DNA from 2 places in the Salmonella bongori NCTC 12419 genome. Region 2 is predicted to be linked to the other one. Evidence: predicted binding sites of a transcription regulator. Region 2 holds the regulator's gene; the other holds the start of a gene.
What was found. Region 2 encodes Fur, which represses iron uptake genes when iron is present. Its sites were predicted from a motif close to ATAATAATGAGAACNACTATCAA; they were not measured.
Positions count from the first base shown of each region.

Region 1: the regulator Fur is predicted to act here: its motif matches at 1,764-1,786, upstream of sodA (superoxide dismutase [Mn]).

Region 1 is NC_015761.1:3,933,498-3,936,915, reverse strand. It holds gene cpxA (envelope stress sensor histidine kinase CpxA) at 1-247, shown strand, start outside; gene yiiM (6-hydroxyaminopurine reductase) at 330-1,001, opposite strand; gene sodA (superoxide dismutase [Mn]) at 1,071-1,691, opposite strand; gene SBG_RS18615 (TRAP transporter substrate-binding protein) at 2,021-3,004, shown strand; gene SBG_RS18610 (TRAP transporter small permease) at 3,023-3,418, shown strand, end outside.
Region 2 is NC_015761.1:655,435-658,852, forward strand. It holds gene tcuA (FAD-dependent tricarballylate dehydrogenase TcuA) at 1-31, opposite strand, end outside; gene tcuR (tricarballylate utilization LysR family transcriptional regulator TcuR) at 129-1,055, opposite strand; gene fur (ferric iron uptake transcriptional regulator) at 1,170-1,622, opposite strand; partial or broken gene SBG_RS22935 (fur leader peptide) at 1,615-1,700, opposite strand; gene fldA (flavodoxin FldA) at 1,904-2,434, opposite strand; gene ybfE (LexA regulated protein) at 2,585-2,878, opposite strand; gene ybfF (esterase) at 3,008-3,418, opposite strand, start outside.

The DNA of each region.
Region 1 (3,418 bases), 1.2 Mb from region 2:
TAAAGACGGTATTACGATTACGGTTGATGACGACGGGCCAGGCGTTAGCCCTGAAGACAGAGAGCAGATCTTCCGCCCCTTCTATCGCACCGATGAAGCGCGCGACCGAGCATCCGGCGGCACCGGCCTGGGACTGGCGATTGTCGAAACCGCCATTCAACAGCATCGAGGCTGGGTGAAAGCGGATGATAGCCCATTAGGCGGTTTACGGTTGGTTATCTGGCTACCACTGTATAAGCGTTCGTAACAAGCAGTGTGGCGCCGGATGGCGGCGTAACCGCCTTATCCGGCCCGCGAGCCCGGTAAGCAACGCGCTACCGGGCGGAATATCATCCCCACAAACGTCGCGCGTTATTTTCAATTTTACCGCTCAGGCGGCGCTTTTGCATAGTTCGGGTCCAGCTTTTGGATAATCCTGCCGCCGACAGCAATCGATGGTACTGCTCATCATCAAATGGCATATGCCAGGCAATGGCGATCGCCTCTTGCACGCTGACATCGCTCAAGCGGGAGACCAGCTCCAACGGCGCATCTGTCGATACTTTGCCTGGCGCTATCACGCTGTAGAGCCAGCCGGTTTTACCCATGTTTTGCATCTGGCTCGCCATGTCGCTAATCGCGAAATGGTAATTGAGCTTAAAGCATGGCGACCGCGGCTGCGTTACCTGAATAAGCGCCTCTCCCCAACGAAAAATATCGCCGATAAAAACATTCTGTTCCGTCAGACCGTCAGTGGAAAGGTTCTCGCCAAATGCCGGAGCGACAAACCGCTCCGCCAGCGCCGGAAACTCCCGCGCCCAATAGAGGTAATGCTCACGCGGATAATGACACAGCGCGCGATCGGGACCGCCATGAATTTTTTTCTCCGCCTGCTCATCACTTTCCAGACCCAGCGCCGTCAGCATCAGTTCACCATCGACCTGCACTTTCGCAATAGCGCTGGGGCGGCTTCCCACGTAATCCTGAATGTTGCCTGTGAATACCTCAACCGGATAATGCATCGCGACTCCTTATGCAGATACAAAAAAAGCGAGTCATCAGACTCGCTTCTCACGGGCTTCAATGCAACTTTATTTTTTCGCCGCGAAGCGCGCCGCTGCCTCATCCCAGTTCACGACATTCCAGAATTCTTTAATATAGTCCGGGCGACGGTTCTGGAACTTCAGGTAATAAGCATGTTCCCACACATCCAGACCCAGAATCGGGAAGCCAGACGCGCCGGAAATGGCTTCGCCCATTAGCGGAGAGTCCTGGTTAGCGGTAGAAACCACAGCCAGTTTATCGCCTTTCAGCACCAGCCACGCCCAGCCGGAACCAAAACGGGTTGCTGCAGCTTTTTCAAACTCTTCTTTGAATTTCTCAACAGAACCGAAATCACGCTCAATCGCAGCTTTAAGATCGCCCTGCAGGGTAGTGCCTTTTTTCAGGCCCTTCCAGAACAGACTGTGGTTAGCATGGCCGCCAGCGTTGTTGCGCAGAACGGTTTTCTTATCCGCCGGTACCTGCTCCAGTTTAGCGATCAGTTCTTCAACCGGCAGATTAGCGAATTCAGGCAGGCTTTCCAGCGCCGCGTTAGCGTTATTGACGTAGGTTTGATGGTGTTTAGTGTGGTGAATCTCCATCGTCTGCTTATCGAAGTGCGGTTCCAGTGCATCATAAGCGTACGGCAGGGATGGCAGTGTATAACTCATAATCATCTCCATTATTGTCGAGCGGCACAGTGTTAACGCCGCGTAAGCAGTTGGTTCATTATAGTTAATTAAATGATATTGAAAATGATTATCAATGCCGTACTTTTTTCGTGGTTATAATCGCCGCGGCAACGGCTGAAAAACCACCGTTTTTCAGTCTCGTCGTAGAAACGACACGGTGATAAATTCCTGGAAACTAATAAATGTGAAACAGGGTTTCAAAATCTTTCTTTTGGTGCCAGGTTTTGTCAGTAGTGGCAAAATCAAAAAGGTTATAATTTCAGTACGCGATTACATTCCCGGCAAATTATTACCATTGCGAGGGAATTATGAAGCAACCTGGTTTTATACATCTGGCTACGCTGGCCTTACTCTTTACACTCTCTTTCTTCTCCCACGGCGAAACGGTTTTACGCCTGGCCTACGCTGAAAACAGTCAGCCGGTAAAAGATGCATTGCACTTCTTTGGGCAGCAAGTTGAAACGAAAACTGGCGGGGATATCAAAGTACAATACTTCCCGGATGGGCAGCTTGGCGGCGAGCGCGAACTGGTAGAGTTGACGCAGGTTGGCGTCGTCGATATCACAAAAGTGTCCTCCGGACTGATGGAGAGTTTTTCGCCTGAGTACGGCGTTTTCTCACTCCCCTACCTGTTTTCCAGCGTTGATGAATACTATCGCGTAATGGATAACCCACAGGTAATGGAACCTGTTTATCAAACCACCGCAGCACAGGGGTTTGTCGGCGTGGGTTGGTATGATTCCGGCGCGCGTAATTTTTATATGAGCAAAGCGCCGGTTAAACGCATTGAGGATTTGCGTGGGAAAAAAATCCGCGTAATGCAAAGTGAGACGGCAATCCAAACCCTCAAACTGTTGGGCGCTTCACCCATCGCCATGAGCCAGGCGGAAGTCTATACCTCGTTACAGCAAGGCATTCTCGACGGCGCGGAAAACAATGAGTTCGCTCTGACTATCGCCCGCCACGGCGAAGTCGCCCGTTATTACACGTACGATATGCACACCCGCATTCCCGATATCCTGCTAATGAGCACCCTCACACTGGAAAAGCTGACGCCGGAACAACAACGTATTGTCAAAGACGCTATCCAGGCATCGATCGCGTTTGAAAAGACCGCATGGGATAAGGAAATTGAGAAAACCAGGCTGGCGGCAGTGAAAGATTTCAACGTGGAATTCTACGACATCGACAAAAAACCCTTCCAGAACGCGGTACAGCCTATTTACGACGAACTGAAAAACAAACCGCGTCTTTACGGGCTATATCAACGTATCCAGACAGCAAAAAAATAATTTAATCAGGAAATTAAGATGAATACATTCAGAAAAGGACTTGATTCATTACTGGGCGCCGTCTGCTGCCTGATGCTGGCTATTATGGTGGGTATCGCCTGCTGGCAGGTGATGAGCCGCTACATATTGGGCGTTCCCAGCACCATTACCGAAGAGATGCTGCGATTTTTACTGGTATGGGTATCGATGCTAGGCATGGCTTTTGTCGCGGGTCAAAAACAGCATATTAGTCTGACCCTTTTGTTGGATAAAGCGTCGCCGACCCTTCGCGGCGGGTGGGACATTATCCTGCAGGTCATTTTTATCGCATTTTCCATGTGGGTGTTAATTATCGGAGGGTTAAAGATCTCTGCGATTTCTATGCTGCAAATCTCGCCTGCGCTGGGCATTCCAATGGGAAAAATTTATTACGCT
Region 2 (3,418 bases):
TGCCTCCGCCTATCACCAGTACATCAACCATCTTATACTCCCGTACCATTTAACTATTTGTTAAATTTGTAATTAAAATGTATACGGATAAATAAGCGGCTCGCTATCAGGTAGCGCTAAACGGGGGTTTAGTAAGCGTAAAGGGTAGCACCTGGCCATTCGCCGGCGTCGACTAACTGACGCATCACTTTTGTCAGTACCACTCTGGCGGCAAGCCCGGCTGGCGTCAGTTCATCGTCCGAGAGACTGACTAAAAAGTTGGGGCGGCTGAGTACCGGATTATGGACGCCGATCACGCTTAGCGCATCATTATCCAGGTGTGAAATCGCCGCACCGGGTTGTAACGTGGCACCGAGGCCATCACGCACGGCGCGCATCAATAACGCCAGACCGTCAATTTCCGCAACGATCTCAACGTTAAGCGAATATTCCTGGCAGACAGCGTCCAGCCTGCCGCGCAGCCCGTGTCCCTGGCTGGGCATAATGAGCGGAATGCCTGCCAGTTGTTCTGGCGTGATGGGGTTATCAGGAAGCGTTGCCAACAGGGCGTGAGAGCCAATCAGAAAAAGCTGTTCTTCAAGAATTGGTCTGGCGCTCCAGCGCAGGATTTTATCTTTTTGAAAGACTACGGCTAAATCAATCTGGCGGGTATTAATCATTCTTTCCAGATTACCGGACAGGCTTTCCACCACATGCAAACGAACATCGGCATAGTTTTCCCGCATGGCATGAATAAACGGTATACCCAGTATGGACGCGGTACTGGGAGCCATCCCTACACTCACATGGCCCGAAAGACGCGCTTCTCTGGCGGCAAGGATCGCGTCGTCGGCATGGCGCAAAGCGAGTTGTGCTTGCGAATAAAAAGCCAGACCCGCATTGGTCGGTGTAACACCACGCGAAGTACGCTGCAACAGACGGATAGCGAGCTCGTTTTCCAGGCGGGACATCTGTTGGCTTAATGCTGAAACGCCAATATCCAGATCCTGCGCGGCGCTGCCCATACTGCCGGTTTCAATAATACGGACGAAATAGCGTAACTGGCGAAGCTCCATTCCTGCTCTCCTGAGATGCGATAGCGTTTTTTTACATTAAATCAACATCAAGCGGCAGAAAAGAGGGGATATAAAAAAGCCAACCGGGCGGTTGGCTCTTTGAAAGATTTATACTTATTTGTTCGCGTCATCGTGCGCGTGTTCGTCTTCGCGGCAGTCGCCTTCAGCGCAGTGGCCGTAAAGATAGAGGCTGTGATTAGTTAAACGAATACCGTGTTTCGCCGCAATTTCACGCTGGCGCGCTTCAATAGACTCATCACTAAATTCAATCACTTTTCCACAGTCAAGGCAGATAAGATGATCATGATGATGCTGTTGCGTCAGTTCAAAAACGGATTTACCGCCTTCAAAATTATGGCGGGTTACGATACCGGCATCGTCAAACTGGTTCAGCACACGGTACACGGTTGCCAGACCGATTTCTTCACCCATGTCGATCAGGCGTTTGTATAAATCTTCCGCACTGACGTGATGGTTATCTGGTTCCTGAAGAACTTCCAGAATTTTTAAACGAGGAAGCGTTACTTTCAGGCCAGCCTTCTTTAATGCGGTATTGTTGTCAGTCATGCGGAATCTGTCCTGTTGCTAAACGATTCACTTCATTAGAGAAGTGACAGAAATTGCACTCAAGATAATGCGTATCATTATAGGACTGCCATGCCGAAATGAAAACCGCAAGTCTCTCGCAGATATTAATAAAACTGTGGTGTTGCCTGCAAATCCCGGCGCCACCTGATTACACCCGGACATTGTACAGGGATAGGTGCGAAAGTTACAAATTTGTAGCAATTATTTTGATTGGTCTTGTCTATTGATGCGGCGCAGACATAATGCTGCGCCACATGAGATCAGGCGTTGAGGATATCGTCGAGATGCAATTCAGCCGAAACTTGCTTGACCCATTTTTCAACGCGCTCGGCAGTCAGCTCAGGCTGGCGGTCTTCGTCAATCGCCAGGCCGACAAAATGATCGTCGTCGGCCAGACCTTTAGAGGCTTCAAAATGGTAGCCTGCGGTTGGCCAGTGACCTACAATCGTCGCGCCGCGCGGCTCAATAATGTCGCGAATCGTGCCAAGCGCATCACAAAAATATTCCGCGTAGTCTTCCTGATCGCCACAGCCAAACAGCGCCACTAGCTTACCGTTAAAATCAATTTCTTCGAGCGTCGGGAAGAAGTCATCCCAGTCGCATTGCGCTTCGCCGTAGTACCATGTCGGGATGCCCAGCAACAGAATGTCATACCCTTCCAGGTCTTCTTTACTGCTTTTCGCAATGTCATGCACATCGGCAACGTCTTTACCAAGCTGTTTTTGAATCATTTTTGCGATATTTTCGGTATTACCGGTGTCGCTGCCGAAAAAGATGCCAGTGATTGCCATGAGTAAAATAACCTCTTGAAACTTATTGAAATGGTGGTGGCGAATTGCCCACGGATAAGGGCAATCATAGCAGAACAGGCAGACATGCGGAAACAGCAATCACGTGGGACTGCACGCTCTGCTACACGAAATATGCAACAAAACTTGTTTTCAGACTAACCCCTGGCCGCGCAGCGCCATGAGCTGCTTCATTAATATTTCTTCAATGAGCTCGCTGCGGCTAATGTTACGCGCTTCGGCCAGCTCATTGAGCGCGTCAACCGCTTGTGCGTTGAGTTTTAATTCGACACGCTTAAGGCCACGAACTTTGTCGCGTTTTAACTGGTTGCGCTTGTTGATGCGTAACTGTTCATCGCGCGAAAGCGGATTCGTTTTAGGTCGTCCCGGGCGACGCTCGTGCGCGAACAGATCTAATGTCGTACGGTCCGTTTGTTCTTTGGCCATGATTTTGGTGACTTCGGGGGAAACAATCAGCCAGGCTTATGCCCGGATGGATAGCGCGCCATCATACATCAGCGAAGAAGCGACGCCAACGCCCGTGCGCGTAATCGTGCGCGGGCGATGAGTTTTTAATCAGTTAGCGGTATCGTGCAGGTAACGGCGGATGGCGCGCAAGACCGCCTCAGGTTTTTCAGCATGTACCCAGTGACCCGCACCGGCAATCACATGCGCTCGCGCCAGCGGGAATTGCGCCAGCAGAGCGTCGCGGTATGTTTCCGTTACATACGGCGAGTTGCCGCCAGGGATAAACAGCGCCGGCTGTTCCCAGGCCGGAATGGTTTCCCAGCCCACGATATGCGGATACTGATCCCATAATACCGGGACATTAAAACGCCATTGCCCCTCACTCCAGGATTTTAACAGAAACTGAATCACCCCTTCTTCGCTAAGATGCTGGCGCATAACACCTGCTGCCTGTTGGCGGGACGTGGCGTTGGATTCGCTCACGGCGTTAATAGCCGCGAAAATCCGATCGTGGCGGCG